DNA from 4 places in the Cellulomonas sp. KRMCY2 genome. Region 1 is predicted to be linked to each of the others. Evidence: riboswitches for the same ligand, from Rfam matches in the RefSeq annotation. Region 1 holds a riboswitch; each other region holds the start of a gene.

Evidence for each region. Region 1 has a riboswitch for cyclic di-GMP ahead of K415_RS0102075 (hypothetical protein). Riboswitches for the same ligand answer to the same signal wherever they lie in the genome.
Region 2: another riboswitch for cyclic di-GMP. It lies ahead of K415_RS0107440 (hypothetical protein); the one in region 1 lies ahead of K415_RS0102075 (hypothetical protein).
Region 3: another riboswitch for cyclic di-GMP. It lies ahead of K415_RS0117395 (BldC family transcriptional regulator); the one in region 1 lies ahead of K415_RS0102075 (hypothetical protein).
Region 4: another riboswitch for cyclic di-GMP. It lies ahead of K415_RS0114245 (BldC family transcriptional regulator); the one in region 1 lies ahead of K415_RS0102075 (hypothetical protein).

Annotation. Positions count from the first base shown of each region.
Region 1 covers NZ_JAGF01000001.1:409,478-414,302, forward strand. The annotation lists gene K415_RS0102060 (family 20 glycosylhydrolase) at 1-1,092, opposite strand, end outside; gene K415_RS0102065 (cupin domain-containing protein) at 1,089-1,433, opposite strand; gene K415_RS22440 (signal peptidase I) at 1,465-3,105, opposite strand; gene K415_RS0102075 (hypothetical protein) at 3,169-3,543, opposite strand; cyclic di-GMP riboswitch class I at 3,559-3,633, opposite strand; tRNA gene K415_RS0102080 (tRNA-Ala) at 3,817-3,892, opposite strand; gene K415_RS0102085 (hypothetical protein) at 4,013-4,825, opposite strand, start outside.
Region 2 covers NZ_JAGF01000001.1:1,535,609-1,540,433, forward strand. The annotation lists gene hisC (histidinol-phosphate transaminase) at 56-1,123, shown strand; gene K415_RS22630 (DUF805 domain-containing protein) at 1,222-1,554, shown strand; gene K415_RS0107440 (hypothetical protein) at 1,619-1,819, opposite strand; cyclic di-GMP riboswitch class I at 1,836-1,909, opposite strand; gene pdhA (pyruvate dehydrogenase (acetyl-transferring) E1 component subunit alpha) at 2,225-3,349, shown strand; gene K415_RS0107455 (alpha-ketoacid dehydrogenase subunit beta) at 3,346-4,347, shown strand; gene K415_RS0107460 (dihydrolipoamide acetyltransferase family protein) at 4,495-4,825, shown strand, end outside.
Region 3 covers NZ_JAGF01000001.1:3,690,230-3,695,054, forward strand. The annotation lists gene K415_RS0117375 (DUF4395 domain-containing protein) at 1-208, shown strand, start outside; gene K415_RS23015 (Gmad2 immunoglobulin-like domain-containing protein) at 324-1,235, shown strand; gene K415_RS0117385 (hypothetical protein) at 1,300-1,518, opposite strand; gene K415_RS0117390 (hypothetical protein) at 1,667-1,882, opposite strand; cyclic di-GMP riboswitch class I at 2,114-2,189, shown strand; gene K415_RS0117395 (BldC family transcriptional regulator) at 2,241-2,438, shown strand; gene K415_RS0117400 (Gfo/Idh/MocA family protein) at 2,474-3,469, shown strand; gene K415_RS0117405 (MBL fold metallo-hydrolase) at 3,491-4,183, opposite strand; gene K415_RS0117410 (HpcH/HpaI aldolase/citrate lyase family protein) at 4,234-4,825, opposite strand, start outside.
Region 4 covers NZ_JAGF01000001.1:3,017,956-3,022,780, reverse strand. The annotation lists gene argS (arginine--tRNA ligase) at 1-662, opposite strand, end outside; gene K415_RS0114260 (FadR/GntR family transcriptional regulator) at 780-1,436, shown strand; tRNA gene K415_RS0114255 (tRNA-Arg) at 1,474-1,549, shown strand; gene K415_RS0114250 (hypothetical protein) at 1,693-2,721, opposite strand; partial or broken gene K415_RS25170 (zinc ribbon domain-containing protein) at 2,749-2,817, opposite strand; gene K415_RS0114245 (BldC family transcriptional regulator) at 2,986-3,216, opposite strand; cyclic di-GMP riboswitch class I at 3,234-3,310, opposite strand; gene K415_RS0114240 (MalY/PatB family protein) at 3,468-4,721, shown strand; gene K415_RS0114235 (Hsp20/alpha crystallin family protein) at 4,743-4,825, opposite strand, start outside.

The DNA.
Region 1 (4,825 bases):
CCGGACCCACCACGGGGCAGGCCGTCCGTCCCCCGGGACCAGGACGCCGGTGATCTCCTGCCAGCCGACGACCGCCTTGCCCGCGAGCCGGACCTCCTGGGCGGCGAGGGTCATCAGGGCCTCGTACTCCGCCGGCTCCATGGTCAGCACCTCGTCGCCCCCGATGTGCACGAAGCCACCCGGTGTCATCCGGGCCACGTCGCCCAGGACGTCCCGGATGAACGGCGCCGTCGCGGGCAGGTCGACGTGGAGCCGACTGAATCCGACGTCGACCCCGGTGTACGCCGGCGCAGGCTCCCCGGACGGCGTCAGCTCGCCACATGCGTGCAGGGCCGCGTTGACGTGGCCCGGGAGGTCGATCTCGGGGACCACTGTGATGTACCGCGCGGCGGCATAGGTGAGGATCTCGGCGAAGTCCTGCTCGGTGTAGAAGCCGCCCGGGTCCCCGTCGACCGCCGTCAGGCCGGAGACGTCCGTCAGGGCGGGGCGCGACGCGATCCGCAGCCGCCACCCCTGGTCGTCGGTCAGGTGCAGGTGCAGGACGTTGAGCTTGAACGTGGCCATCACGTTCAGGACGGACTTGACGTCGTCGACACCGAAGAAGTGCCGCGCGACGTCGAGGCTCAGGCCCCGCCATGCGAAGCGTGGGTGGTCGACGACGAGGACCGGCGAGAAGTCGAACATCGCTTCGCCGGTACCCGGTCGGGCGAGGTGCTGCAGGGAGTGGATGCCGCGCAGCAGCCCGGCACCGCCCAGGGCCGTCACGACGGCGCGCTCGGCGCTGACCTCGAGCCGGTAGGCCTCCGCGGCGAGCTCCGGGTCCAGGTCCGCGGGCACCGGGAGGTCTGCATACCGGGAGGTGATGCGCAGCACGATCGCGCCGGGTGAGCCGTCGTCGTCCTGGACCACCGCGACCGGGAAGCCGCAGCGTCGCCCGATCCGGTTGGCGACGAGCACGGCCGCCGCGACGGCCTCGGACTGCCGACCGGTCACGACCCGGATGCCCGCGACGGCCGCGAACGGCGCGCCCGGGCGCGGCTCGACCGTCAGGGGGGCCGGGATGATCGGGAGGATCGGGACGTCAGCGGTCACTGCGGGCCCAGCGCCTGGCCCTCGGCCGCGGACGGTGCACCCGGTGTCTCCTTGAGCTCGACGAAGAGCGCGTGGGTCGGGCTCTCGCCGACGTTCTCGCCGGCGTGCTGCTGCGCCGGCAGCCACATCGCCTTGCCCGCGGACAGCTCGACGTCCCGGTAGCCGGAGCCGGCGTGCAGGCGGCGGGCGAAGGAGCTCATCGTGATCATCACCGAGTCGGGGTGCTGGTGCGGCGTGGTGCGGTCACCGGGGACGTCGGTGTACTCCAGGACACGGACCCGGTCGTTCTCGAAGACGATGCGGTAGTGGTCGGGGTTGCTGGACACGGGGTCGAGGCTCATGTCGCGAGTCTGTTGCACCGGAGGCCACCTGTCACCCCTGGTGCGGCAGACCCGGCCGGACCGCTCCGACGTCCGGCGACCGGTGCGACGGCGGCCCGTGGGTTGCCGTGAGGGCGAGGCCCCGGTCCGGCGCAGCGGCGGCGGTCGATCCACGGCCCCGGGCGCGCGGCGGCGCATCCACGCTCGCGCGGTAGCGGTAGGTCGTGCCCTCGTCCTGGACCACGAAGGTGCCGACACCGCTCCGGGTCCAGTGCAGGACGAGCAGCCCGTAGCGTTCGGCGATCTTCGCCAGGGTGGCGAACTCGGGGACGTCCACCACCGGACGTCCGGCGGGGGTGACCATGGGCTGGACGACGACGATCATGGAGCCGTAGCGGTTCCGGATCTCGGCGTCCTCGCCGGGCAGCGACATCCGGCGCAGCGCGACGATCAGAGCCGCGGCCACGAGCAACGACCCCAGGGCCAGCCACCCGGAGACGGCCCGACCCGTCGCGACCGAGATCGAGACGTTCCCGAAGGCGATCGATCGGGGCGTCTCGGCGACCCGATCGACGACCGCGGCATCCACCACCGTCAGCGCCGAGGCGTCGCCGACCAGCCGGAGCTGGAGGTCGGACAGCAGCAGGTGCAGGGCGGGCGCGAACGCCGGCAGGTCGCCGGACTGCACCGAGGCCACGACGTCGACGGTGACCTGGTCGGCCGGCATCCCGGTGGCCAGGGCCGCGGCCTGCGCCCGGGCCTCGAGGGCGACCAGGTCCAGCCTGACCGCCAGCTCCGCCTGGTCGTCGGCGACGTCGACCGGACCAGTGAGCGGAACGGTGGACCGCCACCCGCCGGCTGTGGACAGCTCCGCGTCCACGGTGATCTGGCCCGAGGGTCCTCGGTAGGCGAGCTGGACGTCGACGGTGTCGGCCAGCGTGCGGAACACCGGGCTGGGAGACGTCACGGTCGTGCCGTCGTAGGCCGCCGACGGCGGGACCGACGCCGTGTAGGAGAACGTCATCGTCCGGCCCGTCGGCTCCTGGCCGACCGTCGGCTCGGTCAGCGGACCGGTCCATGCCAGGGCGCCGAGCGCGAGGCCGAGCACGCCGAGGACACCGGTGCCGGCCGCGGCGGTCCGCATCCACGGGGGTGCGGCGGCCAAGGTCGGCATCGTCGTGTGGCTGGTGCTGCTCGGACGGCTCGGTCGGCTGATGCTGTGCCGAGCCGCGCCCCTGGCCCGTCGTCGATGCCGCGTGTGCGCGGCGGTCCCGCCGCCGGCCACCAGCGCGAAGGCGACCACACCGAGCCCCACGGGGCCGGTCACCCGCTCGAGCCAGGTGCCGCCCTGCGGCACCCGCACGACGAGCGCGCCGATGAGGTCGGTCGCGGTGGGCTGCTCCGGGTCGAGCCAGGAGTTGTTGTCACCCTGGAACGTGTAGCGACCGTCCTCGACGGCGACGATGCGGTGCATGACGACTGAGTTGAGCAGGTCGCTCCGGTAGGCCACCACGTCGCCGACGGAGTAGTCGCCACCGGCCCGGACGACCGCCAGGTCACCGGTGTGGAACCGCGGCTCCATGCTCGCTCCGCGCGTGATGACGTAGGAGGTGGAACCGCCGACCGACGGCGGGGCGAGCAGGACGACGAGCAGGCCGGTGAGGGCGATCAGCAGCACCACGCGACGCTTCACGACACCTCCCCTCGGTCACGGACGGGGCGCCGCGGGTGGCGACGCCTCGTCCTCGCGTGCCGGCTAGATCGTCGTGACCGTCAGGGCGATCGATGTGATCGTGGAGATGACGAGCGACGGGGTCAGGCACGTGATCGTCAGGGCGACAGACGTGTCACACGTGATCTGGGTCTGCGTGGGCCCGTTGACCGTCAGGATCGCCAGGTGCCCCGCGGAGACGTCCGGGGCCTCCGTGAAGACGATCTCCGACAGCATGCTGGCATCCAGCGGATCGACCACGTACTCGACGTTCGACACGGTGACGCCGGAGATCACGGCCGACTGGTAGCCGACGTTGGCGGCCTCGACGCCCGTGTTGTTGGCAGTGAGCGCGGAGCCGCCGGCGGCGACAAGGCCGGCGGCCGCGAGGGCGCCGAGAAGCTTGATGGATGTGCGCACGAGCTGAACTCCCTCTTCGGTAGCCCGGCTGACCGCGTGGGTCCCGTGGCTTTGCGTCCCCGCCTCGCGACGGATTTGCCCTTGTCGACGAGCGGAGTGCTCGGCGTGTCTCCCCTATCGGCGGGGACAGCGCAACTCTGAGAAGTCCAACCCGTGAGATGAGCACCGACGCGCGAGCGCACCATCGACAGCACCAGGGACTGCCGACCCCGACAACGCACACAGGCCGGACCCTGAGGGTCCGGCCTGTTGCCGATGTCCTGCGACATCACATGGTGGAGCTGAGGGGATTCGAACCCCTGACCTTCTCATTGCGAACGAGACGCGCTACCAACTGCGCCACAGCCCCAGAGCGGATAAAGATTAGCACCCGACGGTCGCTGCCTGGTGCCTACCTGGTGCCTACCTGGTGCCTACCGGGCGCGTGCCTGGTGCCCACCAGACACCGCCTGTCACGTGCGGAGTGCGCTCACTCGCCCGCTGCGCGCCGTCGGGCCAGGATCGCGTCGAGGCTCAGGCCACCGGTGCTCGGAGCCGTGCCGCGGCCGTCGGACCGGGATCCGTCCACGGCCTGCTCGTCGTCGGCCGAACCTGCGACGGTTACGACGGTGGTCGCGGCGGACTGCGACCAGTCGTCGAGGACCAGCGGTGCCGGCTCGGCGCGGCGGGCGGCGGGCTTGAGCGTGTACGCGGGCCGTGGCACCGGAACCGGCGCCCAGGTCGAGGCCTCGGGCATGGCAGCGTCCGCGGTGGCCCCACCGCGGACCGAAGCAGTCGCACCCGTGTCCGACGATCCGTCGCCGGCACCCGTCGACGGCGCAGCGGCGCTGTCGGCCGCCACGGCAGGAACCCGTGCCATCACCTCGGTCGTCGCATCGGACGGGTGCACGGCCCGGCCGGTGACCGAGGGCGTGCGCCCACCGGTCGAGGTCCGCCGGCTCGAGCCCGGCAGGGGTACCCGGTGCTCTGCACCGGCCGCCCAGGCCGCGTCGGCGCGCGCCCCGGCGAGCACGGCCCGGCGGCCGAGGCCCAGGACGGCGACGAGCAGCACCGACGGGGTCGCGCCCAGGGCGAGGCCTGCACCGATCGTGCCGACTGCGGTCCAGCCGCCGGCGACGGCGACCAGGAGCACCACGGTGAGCACGGCACGACGTCGGGCTGCGGCTCGCCGCCGGGCGAGGTGGGCGGCGCGCCGGGCGTGCTCGGCCGCGGTGCGGCGGGCAGCGTCGGCGTAGATCCGGTCCCGGGTGGCGTGCGGTCGGTCCATGGACCCGTCTCCTCG
Region 2 (4,825 bases), 1.1 Mb from region 1:
ACATGCTTCCACGTCATCGACCCGTCACGCAGGTGGCCGGTGGCATGCTGACGCGGTGACCTCCCCGAAGGTGCCCCTGCGGGCCGCCGTCCAGTCGCTGCCCGCGTACGTCCCCGGTGCACGCGCCGGTGCGGACCTCACCGCGCACAAGCTCTCGTCCAACGAGAACCCGTACCCGCCGCTCGAGCAGGTCCGGGCAGCGGTCGCACGCGCGGCGTCCCAGCTCAACCGGTACCCGGACATGTTCGCGACCGACCTCGTCGCGGCGCTCGCGGTCAAGCACGGCGTCGACCCGGCCGGGATCGTGGCGGGCTGCGGCTCGGTCGCGGTCCTCGGGCACGTGCTGCAGGCCTTCTGCGACCCGGGCGACGAGGTGGTCCATGCGTGGCGCTCGTTCGAGGCGTACCCGATCCTGGTCCGGCTGCAGGGCGCGCGCTCCGTCCAGGTCCCGCTGGACCGCGAGGGCCGGCACGACCTGCCGGCGATGGCCGCCGCGGTGACCGACCGGACCCGCGTGATCCTGGTCTGCTCGCCCAACAACCCCACCGGTCCGGCGGTCCGGCACGACGAGCTGCTCGCCTTGCTCGCCGTCGTACCGCAGGACGTGCTGGTCGTCCTGGACGAGGCGTACGTGGAGTTCGTGCGGCAGCCCAGCGCGATCGACAGCGCCGCCGTGCTCGCCGCGCACCCGAACGTCGTGCTCCTGCGGACCTTCTCGAAGGCCTACGGGCTGGCCGCTCTGCGGGTCGGGTACGCGGTGACCCATCAGGACCTGGCCCGCGGGGTGCGCACCGCCTCGACGCCGTTCGGGGTGAACCACCTGGCTCAGGTCGCCGCCCTGGCATCGCTCGAGGCGGAGGCCGCCCTGCTCGAGCGGGTGGACGCCGTCGTCGCCGAACGCGAACGGCTCGTGGCCGGGTTGCGCGGCCAGGGCTGGACGGTGCCGGAGACCCAGGCGAACTTCGTCTGGCTGGCGACGGGTGCCCGCACCCTCGAGATCGCGGCCGACGCCGCAGACGACGGCCTGCTGGTGCGGCCGTTCGCCGGTGAGGGTGTGCGGATCAGCGTGGGCGAGCCCACCGCCAACGACCGGGTCCTCGAGGTCGCCGCCGGCTGGCTCTGACCGGGCCGGTGGGACGAGCGGGCCGGCCGGCTCCGACCGGGCCGGCGGACGGGCCGGACCCTGGCGCCGGTGCGCCGGACCGGGCCATGATCGGCCCTATGGATCCTGACCTGTACGACTGGTCTGAGAGCTTCGACCTCACCGGGGCCGCGGCCTGGGTCTTCTTCGGGGTGATGGCCGTCGTGTGGGTGATCGGGATCGCCGCCTACGTGGCGATCCTCCGCAAGGCGGGCTACTCCGGCTGGTGGATCCTGATCATGCTGGTGCCGGTGGTCAACATCGTGATGTTCCTGGTCTTCGCCTTCGCGGAGTGGCCCGTCCAGCGGGCGCTGCGGGCGGCGCAGGGCGCCGGCCAGGGCTATCCCGGCGGCTATCCGGCGATCCCCGGTCCTCCCCGGCCAGGTGGCCCGCCACCCCCGGGCTGGCGCTGAGACCCCACCGGCCGGACACCCGGACGGTCCAGACGTCCGGACACCCGGACACCCGGACGAGCCGTCAGCGGACCTGCGTGGGGACCCTTCCAAGGAACTCGCACACCTCGGCCTCGACGCCCCGGCGAAGGCCGTCGAGCGTCAGCGCCGACGCGGTCCTGCCGGTGGTCGCCCACCGGGTCACTGTCGCGCGGTCGACCCGGAACGGGTTCGCCACCTGTCCCGGCGTCACGCGAGAGGGTGCGGCTGAGGCGGTGTCCCGCATGGCGGTCTCCCCATCGTTCGGTAGCTGGGCTGCCCGTCTGGGCCCCTGGCTTTGCGTCCCCGCATTCCGGCGGGTTTGCCCTTGTCGCTGATGTGAGGAACGACCCGACTCGTCACGGTCCGGGTGTGCCTCATTCCCGTCATCGACGACATACCGGACATCCTTGAGGAGCTCCGTGTGTGATCTAGGTCACACACGACCGCGCCGTGCGGTCCGTGGCCACGATCGCCGAGCAGGATCCGCCGGTCGTCGTCGACGAGGCTCCCCCGCGCTCGGGCGGGCGCCTTTGGAGGATCGCCACAACGCTGTCCTGCGCGGCTTTGTGGTGCCTGACCACCGACAACCTACGGTTCCGTAGCCTACGCTGACGTAAGTTAGCCGGCCGTCCACCCGGAAGGACCCTGCGTGAACGAGCCCGACCTCGTCCAGCTGCTGACCCACACCGGGGAGCGCGTCGACCACCCGGACTACTCGCCCCGGGTCGCCCACCTCGATCCCGAGGCCCTGCGCGGCCTGTACCGGGACATGGTGCTCGTCCGACGCTTCGACACCGAGGCCACCGCCCTGCAGCGGCAGGGTGAGCTCGGCCTCTTCCCGCCCGCCCTCGGGCAGGAGGCCGCCCAGGTCGGCTCCGGCCGGGCCCTGGCCGCGCAGGACTACGTCTTCCCCTCCTACCGCGAGCACGGCGTCGCGCACACCCGCGGTGTGGACCTCGTCGACGTGCTGCGTCAGTTCCGGGGCGTCGACCACGGTGGCTGGGATCCGCGCGAGCACAACTTCCACCTGTACACGCTGGTCATCGGCTCGCACACGCTGCACGCCACGGGCTACGCGATGGGTCTGCAGCGCGACGGTCTGGTCGGCTCCGGGGACCCGACCCGGGACGCCGCCGTCGTCGCCTACTTCGGCGACGGCGCGACCTCCCAGGGGGACACCAACGAGGCGTTCGTCTTCGCCGCCGTGAACAACGCCCCAGTCGTCCTGTTCTGCCAGAACAACCAGTGGGCGATCTCCGAGCCCACCGAACGCCAGTCGCGCGTGCCGCTGGTCGAACGGGGCAAGGGCTTCGGGGTGCCCAGCGTGCGGGTCGACGGCAACGACGTCCTCGCCTGCTACGCCGTCACGGCCGAGGCCCTCGAACGGGCCCGCTCCGGTGGCGGTCCCACGTTCATCGAGGCGTACACCTACCGGATGGGCGCCCACACCACCTCGGACGACCCGACGCGCTACCGGTCGGCCGCCGAGGAGGAGCACTGGCGTCGTCGTGACCCGATCGACCGGCTGCGCACCCACCTGACCGCGATCGGCGAGCTGTCCCAGCAGGTCGAGGACGAGATCGCGGCCGACGCCGAGGCGCTCGGCGTGCGGGTGCGTGCCGAGGTGCACGCCATGGCCACGCCGTCGACCAGGGTCATGTTCGAGCACGTGTACGCGGGCCCGAACGCCGTGGTCGATGCCGAGCGCGCCTGGTTCGAGCAGTACGAGGAGTCGTTCACCGACGTCCCGGCCGGCACGGAGGTGCCTCGATGAGCGAGTCGAGCGCCCCGACGACCCAGCGGATCACGCTGGCCAAGGCGATCAACCTCGGCCTCCGGGCCGCCCTCGAGGGTGACCCGAAGGTCATGCTCATGGGCGAGGACATCGGCATGCTCGGCGGGGTGTTCCGGGTGACAGACGGGCTGCAGAAGGACTTCGGTCCGGACCGCGTCGTCGACACGCCCCTGGCGGAGTCCGGCATCGTCGGCACCGCCATCGGGCTCGCGCTGCGCGGCTACCGGCCGGTCTGCGAGATCCAGTTCGACGGCTTCATCTTCCCGGCCTTCGACCAGATCACGACCCAGCTGGCCAAGATGCGCTACCGCTCGCGCGGGCGGCTCTCGCTGCCCGTGGTGATCCGGGTCCCGTTCGGTGGCGGCATCGGTGCGGTCGAGCACCACAGCGAGTCGCCCGAGGTGCTCTTCGCGCACACCGCGGGCCTGCGGGTGGTGTCCCCGGCGACGCCGTCCGACGCGTTCACGATGATCCAGGAGGCGATCGCCTCCCCCGACCCGGTGCTCTTCTTCGAGCCCAAGGGGCGGTACTGGGACAAGGCCGAGGTGGACCTGACCGCGACGAGCGGGGCAGGCCTGGACGCGGCCCGGGTCGCCCGGGTCGGCACGGACGTGACGGTCGTCGCGCACGGGCCCACCGTGGCGACGGCGTTGCGCGCCGCCGCGGCCGCGGCGACGCAGGGCACGAGCATCGAGGTCGTCGACCTGCGCACGATCTCGCCGTTGGACACCGCGACCATCGCGGCGTCCGTGCGCAAGACGGGTCGCTGCGTCGTGGTGCACGAGGCCCCGGTGCTCTACGGGACCGGCGCCGAGGTCGCCGCCCGGATCACCGAGGAGTGCTTCTTCAGCCTCGAGGCACCCGTGCTGCGGGTGGGCGGCTTCCACAGCCCGTACCCCGTCGCGCGGCTGGAGCACGAGTACCTGCCGAGCCTGGACCGCGTGCTCGACGCCGTGGACCGGGCGATGGCGATGTGACCCGGCCCGACGACCGGCCGCCCCGCCTGCGCCGGCCGCCCCGCCTGCGCCGTCCGCCCCGCCTGCGCCGTCCGGCGTGACCTGACCGACCTGCCTGCCCGCTGACCGACCGACCGACCGACCGACCGACCGACTGAGGAGCATCCCGTGCCCAGGTACGAGCAGTTCCGCCTTCCCGACGCCGGTGAGGGCCTGACCGAGGCGGAGATCGTCGAGTGGCACGTCGCTGTCGGCGACCGCGTGCAGATCAACCAGACGATCGTGGAGATCGAGACGGCCAAGTCGCTCGTCGAGCTGCCGAGCCCCTTCGCAGGCGTCGTCACGGCGCTGCTCGCCGAGCCGGGCACCACGGTCGAGGTCGGCACCCCGATCATCACCATCGACACCACCCCCGACGCCCCGCCCGAGCCGTCCGCCCCCGCCGACCTGTCCGCCTCCCCCGAGGCGTCAGCCCTCGGGGCGGTGCCGGGCGCTCCCG
Region 3 (4,825 bases), 3.3 Mb from region 1:
CGAGGACCCCCGTCCGCCCCGCTTCGCCCAGGTCGTCGGACTTGTCGTGACGGGAGGCGGCCTCCTCGTGGCCGCCGCCGGGGCTCCCGTCGCCGTGCCCGTCGCCGCGGCGATCGCCCTGGTGGCCGCGTTCCTCAACGCCGCATTCGGCCTGTGCCTCGGGTGCGAGCTGTACCTCGTTCTCCGGCGCCTCGCACCGCAGCGCTGACGGCGACCGGCCACGCCATCGGGCGCTCACCGGGTCGTCCGGTGGGAGAATCGTGATGACGGTGGTCTGTCGGCAGGACCCACCTGGACGCTGGCCGCCAGCAGGAGGTTGTGCGATGTCCGCGACCGGAACGGCCTGTGCACCGACCGGCACCCGACGCTCAGCCATCGCAGCGGTGGCGACCGTGGTGCTGGCCGTCCTCACCTCGTGCGCCACCGGAGGCGATCAGGAGCCCGAGCCGAGCTCGGCGCCGACGACGACGGCGTCCGTCGAGCCGAGCCCGACGCCGACGTCAGCCCCGACGCCCACCGAGGTGACGACGCCCACCGTGACCGTCTACTCGATGGTCGACACGCGCACCGGCCTGCGGCTCGTCCGCGAGAGCCGCGACGTCCCTGACGGCGACCTGATGGTCGCAGCCGTCGAGCAGATGATCGCCGGTCCGCTCGACCCGGACTACACCAGCCCCTGGAACCCGATGACCGAGGTGCTGGGCGTGAGCCAGGTCGACGGTGTGGTCGTCGTCGACCTGTCGGCCGACGCGCGGACTGCCACCATCGGGTCGCCGGGTGCGGCGCTCATGATCCAGCAGCTCGTCTACACGGTGACCGACGCGGCCCAGGACCAGGCCGTACCGGTGCTGCTGCAGATCGACGGGGTTCCGGCGGGTGAGCTCTGGGGAGCGGTGTCGTGGGACGCGCCCGTCACACGCGAGTCGCCGGATGCGGTGCGTGCGTACGTGCAGATCGACGAACCGCGCGACGGTGCCGACGTCACGTCCCCGGTCACGGTCTCCGGTGACGCCAGCGCGTTCGAGGCCAACGTGCCGTGGCAGGTCCTCGATGCCGACGGTTCCGAGATCGCCTCAGGTGCAACCCTGACGAGCGAGGGTCAGACGTTCGCCCCGTACAGCTTCTCCGTCGAGCTGCCGCCGGGTACCTACACGATCGTGGTCACCGAGGACGACCCGTCCGACGGTGCCGGTGGCGTGCCGATGAGCGACACGAAGACGATCACTGTCAGCTGAGCACGCAGCACGGTCGGCCGGGCGCACGCGAAGCGGCTGTGGCAGGTCCCGGGTCGGCTGGTGCTCAGGACCGCCTGGCGAGACCCTCGGCGAGCGTGCCGATCAGTGCCGCGGCATCGGCCGGCGCGAGCCGGACACTCGCGACGCACCGGCCGAACCGCCAGGTGCTCACCACGAACACCTCGTCGCGCTCGTGCCAGGTCACCTGCAGCGCCCGGTGCTGGCCACGGACGTCGGACAGGGCCGCTGCGCCGGCCAGCGGCAACGCGATGACCTCTCCCATACCTCGACGATCCTCCCTGGCCACGGCGCTGTCCAGAGATCGATCGGGTGACGGGCCCCGCCGGTCCCGGCCGCGTCCGGCCGGCTGGTCACGGGACCGCGGTGGCCCGACCGGCGAGCTGGATCAGCACGGCCAGTCCGTCCGGCGTTCAACCAGAGCCGACCCTGACCGCGCGCGGCACCGTCGGGTCCCGCGCGAGTCGGGGCAGCAGCCGCACCACAGCAGGCAGGATCCGCAGCACCTCGCCGAGCGTCGCCCGGCCGGGGCGCAGGACGACCAGGGCGACGACGAGCAGGAGCCACAGGACCACGAGGCTGGTCGCCGCGCCGATCAGGACGTCGACCAGGAGGCTCCGACCGTCCATCGCCGACCTCGTCCCCGCGGCCCGGGTGGGCCGGCACTGCCTCAGTGTGCCCGAACGTCCTACCGGTCCGCCCCGGACCGGCGGCCGGCGCTGTCCCGATGAACGAGATCAAGAGCACGGCACGCCGCCCGAGCGCGACTTCGAGGCGCCCGCAACCGCGCCCCGCCCACCGGGCGCAAGGGACTGAGGACCTATGGCATTGTGGCCAGGAACGGGCAAACTGCTCAATGTCAACGAAAAGGGCAAACCCATCGAAAGGTGGGGACGCAAAGCCAGCGGGACCCTCGGGTCGGCCGGGCTCACCGAATGGCAAGGAGCTGAGATGACACCCAAGGTGTCGACCACGTCCACCCGCCGCATGACCGCCACCAGCGGTCTGCTCACCCCCAGCGAGGTCGCCGCGATGTTCCGCGTCGACCCCAAGACCGTGACCCGTTGGGCCAAGGCCGGCAAGCTCTCCGCGATCCGCACGCTCGGCGGTCACCGCCGGTACGACGAGCGTGAGGTCAGGGGCCTGCTGGTCGGCGTCCCGCAGCCGCGCGGCTCGCAGAACTGACCCCGCCGCCCACACCGGTGTGACACGGTGGTGGGATGGACGCCAAGCTCAGAGTTGCCGTCGTCGGTGCTGGCCAGTGGGGTGACCAGCACGCACGGGTCTTCGCGCACCGCACGGACACGACGCTGTGCGCCATCGTCGGTCGGACACCGGAACGCGCCGGAGCGCGGGCCGAGGCCTACGGCACGACGGCGTACACCGACCTCGACGAGATGCTGGATCGCGAGCAGCCCGACCTGGTGACCGTGTGCCTGCCCAACGAGGCGCACTTCGAACCGACGATGCATCTGATCCGCCGCGGCGCTGCCCTGCTGGTCGAGAAGCCGCTCGTTTTCGAGCTGCACGAGGCCGACGCACTGCTCGAGGAGGCAGCGGCTCGCGACCTCTTCTTCGCGATCAACCTCAACCATCGCTACGCCGAGCCGGTGCAGCGAGCCAAGCGCGCGATCGAGGCCGGTGAGCTCGGCGAGCTGGTCTTCGCCGACTGGCGGTTCGGCGGCGAGCCCAACTGGGGCACGTCACCGCACGCCAACCTGATCGAGACCCAGGTCCACGGGATCGACATGCTCGAGCACCTGTGCGGACCGATCGTCTCGGTCATGTGCCAGATGTACGACGGCACCCGCCCGGGAACGTTCACCACGCTCGCCGTCGCCCTCGAGCTCGCCAACGGGGCCGTCGGCACGCTCCTGGGCACGTACGACTCCTCCTACGCCTACCCGGACACGCACCGCCTGGAGATCAACGGGACCCAGGGCCGGGCCCTGATCCAGGACACCGTGCGGCGGCTGACCCTGTCCCGCGCCGGCGACGAGACGTCACAGGTCTGGGAGGCCGGCTACTTCAACGACGAGGCACGCAGCTTCCACTCGACGTTCGACCGCCATGTCGACGCCGTGCTCGGCGCACTGCGCGCGGGGCAGGAGCCTCCCGTGCACGCGCGTGCCGGACGTCGCGCGCTCGCGGTTGCGCACGGCATCATCCGCTCGGCCGAGCAGGGCACCCGGGTGGGGACCGCGCCGGACGCCTGAACCCCTCAGGCCGGCACGCAGTCAGGCCGGCACGTCGAGGTGCTCACCCGGCGCCAGACGCAGGTACGTGCCCGAGCAGAGGCCACCGACGACGCGGTCGACCAGGCTGACCCCGGTCTCGCTGAGGATCGCGTCGTGGATCGGGACGACGGCGCCGGCCCGCACCGACCTGGCGTACTCGACCGCTTCGGCGACCTTGAGCCACGGTGCACTGACCGGGAGCAGGAGCACGCCGACGTCGACGCCCTCCGGCGGCAGGGTGAAGGAGTCCCCCGGGTGGAGCACCACGCCGTCGAGCAGGTACCCGACGTTGGCGATGACCGGCACGTCCGGGTGGACCTGTGCGTGCAGCTCGCCCAGCACCTGCACGTCGAAGCCGGCTGCCGTGACGCGCTGCCCGCGACGGACCGGGTGCACCCGCCCGGCAAGGGCATGACGCCCGTCCAGCAGCAGCTCGACGACGTCCGGCGGACCCCAGACCTCCAGTACGGCAGACGCGCCGAGCTCGGCGACGAGCCGGCCCAGGTCCAGGTGGTCGGTGTGGTGGTGCGTCACGAGGACCGCCTCGGCGCCGGCGAGCGCCGACGCCTGGCTGAACGACCCCGGGTCGATGACCAGAACCCGCCCGTCCCGCTCCATGCGCACGCAGGAGTGCCCCTGCGTGCTCAACCGGATCGCACGGCTGACGTCCCGCTCCAGCGGATCGATGGACATCGAGGCCTCCCTCCAGGCCGCCGAACCACGGACCGGCAGCTGGTACGACGCTATCCGGCATCTGCCCCGGCTGCGGGACCGAGGTCGGCCAACGCGCTCTCCGCGGCGGTGCGCAGCAGCGTCGTGTCCGTCGCGGCGGTGAGCATCCGGACGCCGCGCGCGGCCCAGTGCGTCGCCATCTCCTGGTCGGAGCAGTGCAGCCCCGCGACGATGCCTGCCTGCGCACAGGCATCGACGACCCGCTGGATCGCGCCGTCCGTCTCGACCGAGTCGCGGTAGGTGGCGCGACCGTACCCGCAGCTGAGCGCCAGGTCGTTGGGCCCGATGTAGACGCCGTCGACACCTGGGACGGCGACGATCTCGTCGAGCGCGTCGAGACCCGCTCTGGTCTCGATCATGACGATGCAGAGGGCGGCCTCGTCCTGCTCCTGGGGCAGCGGCGCGCCGTCGGGCCGGACGTCGCCCCACATCGGTCCCCAGCTCCGGTCCCCCGTCGGTGGGAACCGGCAGGCCCTGGCCGCGCGCCGGGCGTCCTCGGCGCTGTTCACCATGGGCACGACGACGCCGGCTGCGCCGGTGTCCAGCGCGCGCATCACGGCTGCGGGATCGTTCCACGGCACCCGGACGAGGGGCGCCCGATCG
Region 4 (4,825 bases), 2.6 Mb from region 1:
GGATCGGGCTCGCCGGCGGTGGTCGCGTCGAGGATCACCTGGTCGGCGATCTCGGCGATGTACTGGCCGCCGTACCCGTCCTCCGGAGCGTCCTGGCCCTTGGCGCGGGCCAGGAGCGAGCGGGCGAACCGGTCGATCTGGGACCCGGCGTCGTTGAAGTAGTACTCGCGGGTCACCTGGGCGCCGGACGCCTCGAGCATCCTGGCGAGCGAGTCGCCGACGGCTGCCCAGCGCACCGAGCCGATGTGCAAGGGTCCGGTCGGGTTCGCCGAGACGAACTCGAGGTTGATCCGCTCGCCGGCCAGCACCTGCGTGCGGCCGTAGGTCGTGCCCGCCTCGACGATGGTGCGCGCGAGCTCACCGGCCGCAGCGGTCTCGAGGGTGATGTTGAGGAAGCCGGGGCCCGCGACGTCCGCCGTGGCGACGCCGGGGACCGCTGCGATCCGTGCCGCGAGGATCTCGGCCACCGCGCGGGGCGCCAGGCCGGCCTTCTTCGCGAGCTGCATCGCCACGTTCGTCGCCCAGTCGCCGTGCTCGCGTGAGCGTGGTCGATCGACTGTCACGACCGCCGGCAGATCACTCACCTGCAGGGGAAGAGCACCGTCGGCGACGGCCTGGGCCAGGACGGCGCTCAGCGCCAGGGACAACTCAGCAGGGGTCACCGCGCAAGCCTACCGAGCACGAGATGCGACTGAATCGGGTGAACTCGGACCTGGGGAGATGCGCCGAGGGTCCCCGGCGGTGTTGACTGCGTCTCACGCCTACACCCCGGAGATGGGATGACTCGCCGCACGAACCTGATCGACCTCGCCGTCGGACGTCTGCGCCAGCAGATCACGTCCGGCGCGTGGGCGGTGGGTACCCGCATCCCGGCCGAGCCGTCGTTGACCGAGCTCATCGGGGTCGGGCGCAACACCGTGCGTGAGGCGGTCCAGTCCCTCGTCCATGCCGGGATGCTCGAGCGGCGGCAGGGATCAGGCACCTACGTGATCTCCGACTCGGAGCTGGGCAACGCAATGGGCCGCCAGCTCGCCGGCGCCCACCAGCGCGACGTCCTGGAGGTGCGCCGCAGCCTCGAGGTCGAGGCCGCCCGGCTCGCGGCGATGCGCCGCACCGACGAGCAGATCGCCGAGCTCCGGGCCCTGCGCGACACCCGCTCCGCTGCGTACGCCAGCGGCGAGCTCGACCGCATGGTCGAGGCCGACCTCGTGCTCCACCGCACGATCGCCCAGGCGGCGCACAACCCGGTGCTCCTGGCCCTGTACGAGAACCTGCAGGATGCGATCAGCGAGAACATCCGGTTCAACTTCGAGCACCCGGTGCACGACGACGACTCGCACCACGCCCTGGTCGAGGCCGTCGCCGCCGGCGACGCCAAGGCGGCCGTCGAGGAGATCGACCGCTACCTGACCGATCTCATCGGGGACGTCATCTGAGGCGTGGCCCAGGACTGGTAATCTTCTGCAGCACCCCGCCCGCGTAGCTCAGGGGATAGAGCGTCCGCCTCCGGAGCGGAAGGCCGCAGGTTCGAATCCTGTCGCGGGCACCATGTGATGTCGCAGGGCATCGACATCGACGTGATGTCGCAGGGTTCGCTGCCCCGACCCGTCCGGAACCTCATCGGCAGGCCCAGGTTGACGGCTGGGATCCGTCTCGTCGCGCGCGGCGGACGGCCGTGCCGGTCAAGGCCCGTCAGCGTGAGCCGGTCACGTCATCCACCTCGAAGGTCACGGCGTGCGCGGCGAGGCCCATCTGGCCGGCGAGCGCCTCGGCGCTGTCCCGCGTGAAGGACCCGGACATCTCCACCCGTCCGTCCGCGATGACGGTGCCGACCGACGGCGCGGTGACGACCACGCCGTCAAGAACCATCGCGATCTGGTTCTGCGGTGGGACGAGTCCCTGCAGCCGGGTCGTTGCGTCGCGGAAGGCGTCCGTGCCTGCTGGGCCGAGCTGGAGCGTCACCACCCACTGGTTGGTCTGGTCACCGTTCGGCCCCTCCCGCAGCCCCGCGCTCGCGCTCTCGATCGCCGAACCAGGGATCTCCACGGGACCGAGGACGTACTTCGCCGAGCCGTCGCCGTCGCAGGAGACGAGCGCCTCGCTGTCCGTACCGCCGGCGGGCAGGCGGTTCGCGGGGTCCGTGCAGTCCAGCGCGTCGTACGACGCGAGGACGCTTCCCGTGACGTAGTACGCGGCGTCACTGGGCGAGTCCGGGCCCGCCTTCGGCTCCACCTCGACGGTTTCGGCTCCTGGCTCGGCCGGCTCAGGGGACCCCAGTGCCAGCACCGGCCGGAAGGCGAGCTGCACCGGTCTGCTCACCATGTCGATCGTCGCCTGGTCGGGCTCCTTCGGCAGACTCACGACGATCGTGCCGTCGCTCGTCTCCACGACCTGCGCGTCGGTCACGCCCGCGACGCCCAGCCGCTGTCGGACCACCGCCGCCGCCTGGGCGAGTGTCTCGCCCGTGACCTGCGTCCCGTCCCCGGCGACCGGCCGCAACGTCACTCCGGGGCCGCGCTGCTCGGCCCCCTGCGTCGTCCCGGGTCCGGTCGACGGGTCGGACCGGTCCTGCTTGGCCGTCTGGACGTTCGCCGTGGCGATCGAGAACCCGATCGCGGCCACCACCGCGACCCCGAGCACGAGCACCGGGACGACGATCGCGGGACGCAGTCCCCGGCTGCGGGGCGTGGCTCCCGGCGGCAGCGGCGAAGGCGGAGCCACGCGCGGCTCCGACGGTTCGGGCAGACGGGACCCGCACGACGCGCAGGAGCGGGCGTCCGGCTCGGCATGCGCGCCACACGATGGGCAACGAGGCATCAGATGTGCGTCCCTTCCGTGCGCCGGCGTACCTGTGCGAGTCCGTGCGCCGACGCACCTGCGCGAGCGCGCAGCGGCTCCGTCGTCGGACGCATCCCGAACGTAGCGGTTGCGCGGACATGACGAGGGCCCCACCCGTCGAGTCGGGTGGGGCCCTCGTCAAGCCTGTCAGTCCTCGCTGGCCCGGGGCTGCGGGACGCCGGTCAGCAGGCCGCGGACCTCGGCCTCGCTGTAGCGGCGGTGGCCACCGAGCGTCCGGATGGCCGAGAGCTTGCCGGCCTTGGCCCACCGCGTCACGGTCTTCGGGTCGACGCGGAACATGCTCGCGACCTCGGAAGGAGTGAGAAGAGCGCCGGGGGCGGCGGTGCGGTTTGCGGACTGCGCGGTCTGTGAGGACATGATGTGCGCTCCTGTCGTTCGGTGTGCCCGGCCGACCCATGGGGTCCCGTTGGCTCTGCGTCCCCACCTCGCGGTGGGTTTGCCCTTGTCGCTGACACGGACAGGGTCACACAATCCGGACATCCACGCAAAGCCAGGACGGCGTTTCCCGGGTTTTTCACCCGTTCGCGCGTGATTCGGGGTCGATTGTGGTGCCCTCGACCCATCGGAGAGGTTCGAGCACACCACGTCCGCCGGGCTAGGTTGCGGGGATGAGTCGATCCGCCGAGCTGGACCAGGTACCGGACGGGTTCGACCGACGGGCGCCGCTCGACCCGCTCGCGCTGCTCGATCACCTCGACCGGCTCGACGCCGGTGCGCTGCGTCGGCGGGGCAGCCTGAAGTGGACGGCCTTCCCGACCGAGATCGCCGCGTGGGTGGCCGAGTCGGACTTCGGCACGGCGCCGGCCGTCACCGCTGCGCTGCACGCCGCGACCGAGGCCGGCGCGTTCGGCTACCTCCCCCCGGCCCTGCGCGCCGAGCTGGCCGACGCCTGCGCGCGATGGCACAGCGAGCGGTACGGGTGGGACGTGCCACCACGGTGGGTCAAGCCGGTCGCCGACGTGCTCGAGGCGTTGCGCATCACGATCGAGCACTTCTCCCGACCGGGTTCGCCCGTGATCGTGCCCACACCGGCCTACATGCCGTTCGTCACCGCTCCGCAGGAGTGGGGCCGCGAGGTCATCGAGGTGCCGCTGGTACCGGACGGCCGGCGGACGACTCTCGACCTGGACGCCCTGGCCGATGCGATCCGTGCCGGCGGGCACCTCGTCCTCCTCACGAACCCGCACAACCCGACCGGTCGGGTCTACCCGCGCAGCGAGCTCACCGCGCTGGCCGAGGTCGTCGACCGGCACGGTGCGCGGGTCTTCTCCGACGAGATCCACGCGCCGCTGGTCTACCCGGGCGCGCGGCACATCCCCTACGCCTCGATCTCACCAGCTGCCGCCGCCCACACCGTGACCGCGACCTCAGCGTCGAAGGCGTGGAACATCCCCGGGCTCAAGTGCGCGCAGATCCTGCTGAGCAACGACGCGGACGAGGCGAGATGGGCGTCGTTCGACATGCTCGCGACGCATGGCGCCTCGACGCTCGGCGTGGTCGCCAACACAGCGGCGTACCGCGACGGCCGGCCCTGGCTCGGCGCGCTCGTCGAGCACCTCGACGGCAACCGTGCCGCGCTGGCCGACGTCCTGGCCGAGCGGGCACCACAGATCGGTCACGTCCCGCCGGAGGGCACCTACCTGGCCTGGCTCGACCTGCGGGCGGCACTGGCGGCGTCGCCCGACGCGCCGCACGACCACCTCGCGCGATGGATCGGCGAACGCACCGGGGTGGCGCTGACCGACGGCGCGGCCTGCGGTCGGGCCGGGCGGGGCTTCGTCCGGTTCAACCTCGCGATGCCCCGCCCGCTGGTGGTCGAGGCCGGACGGCGGATCGCCGCCTGCCTCGACCCTTCAGCCTGACCTCCGGTCGCGACGGCCTGGTCAGGTCGTCGGCTGCTCACCCAGCGCCGGTGCCGGCGTGCCGGCCGAGCCGATCACGGTCCGGGACGGCGCGTGCTGGATCT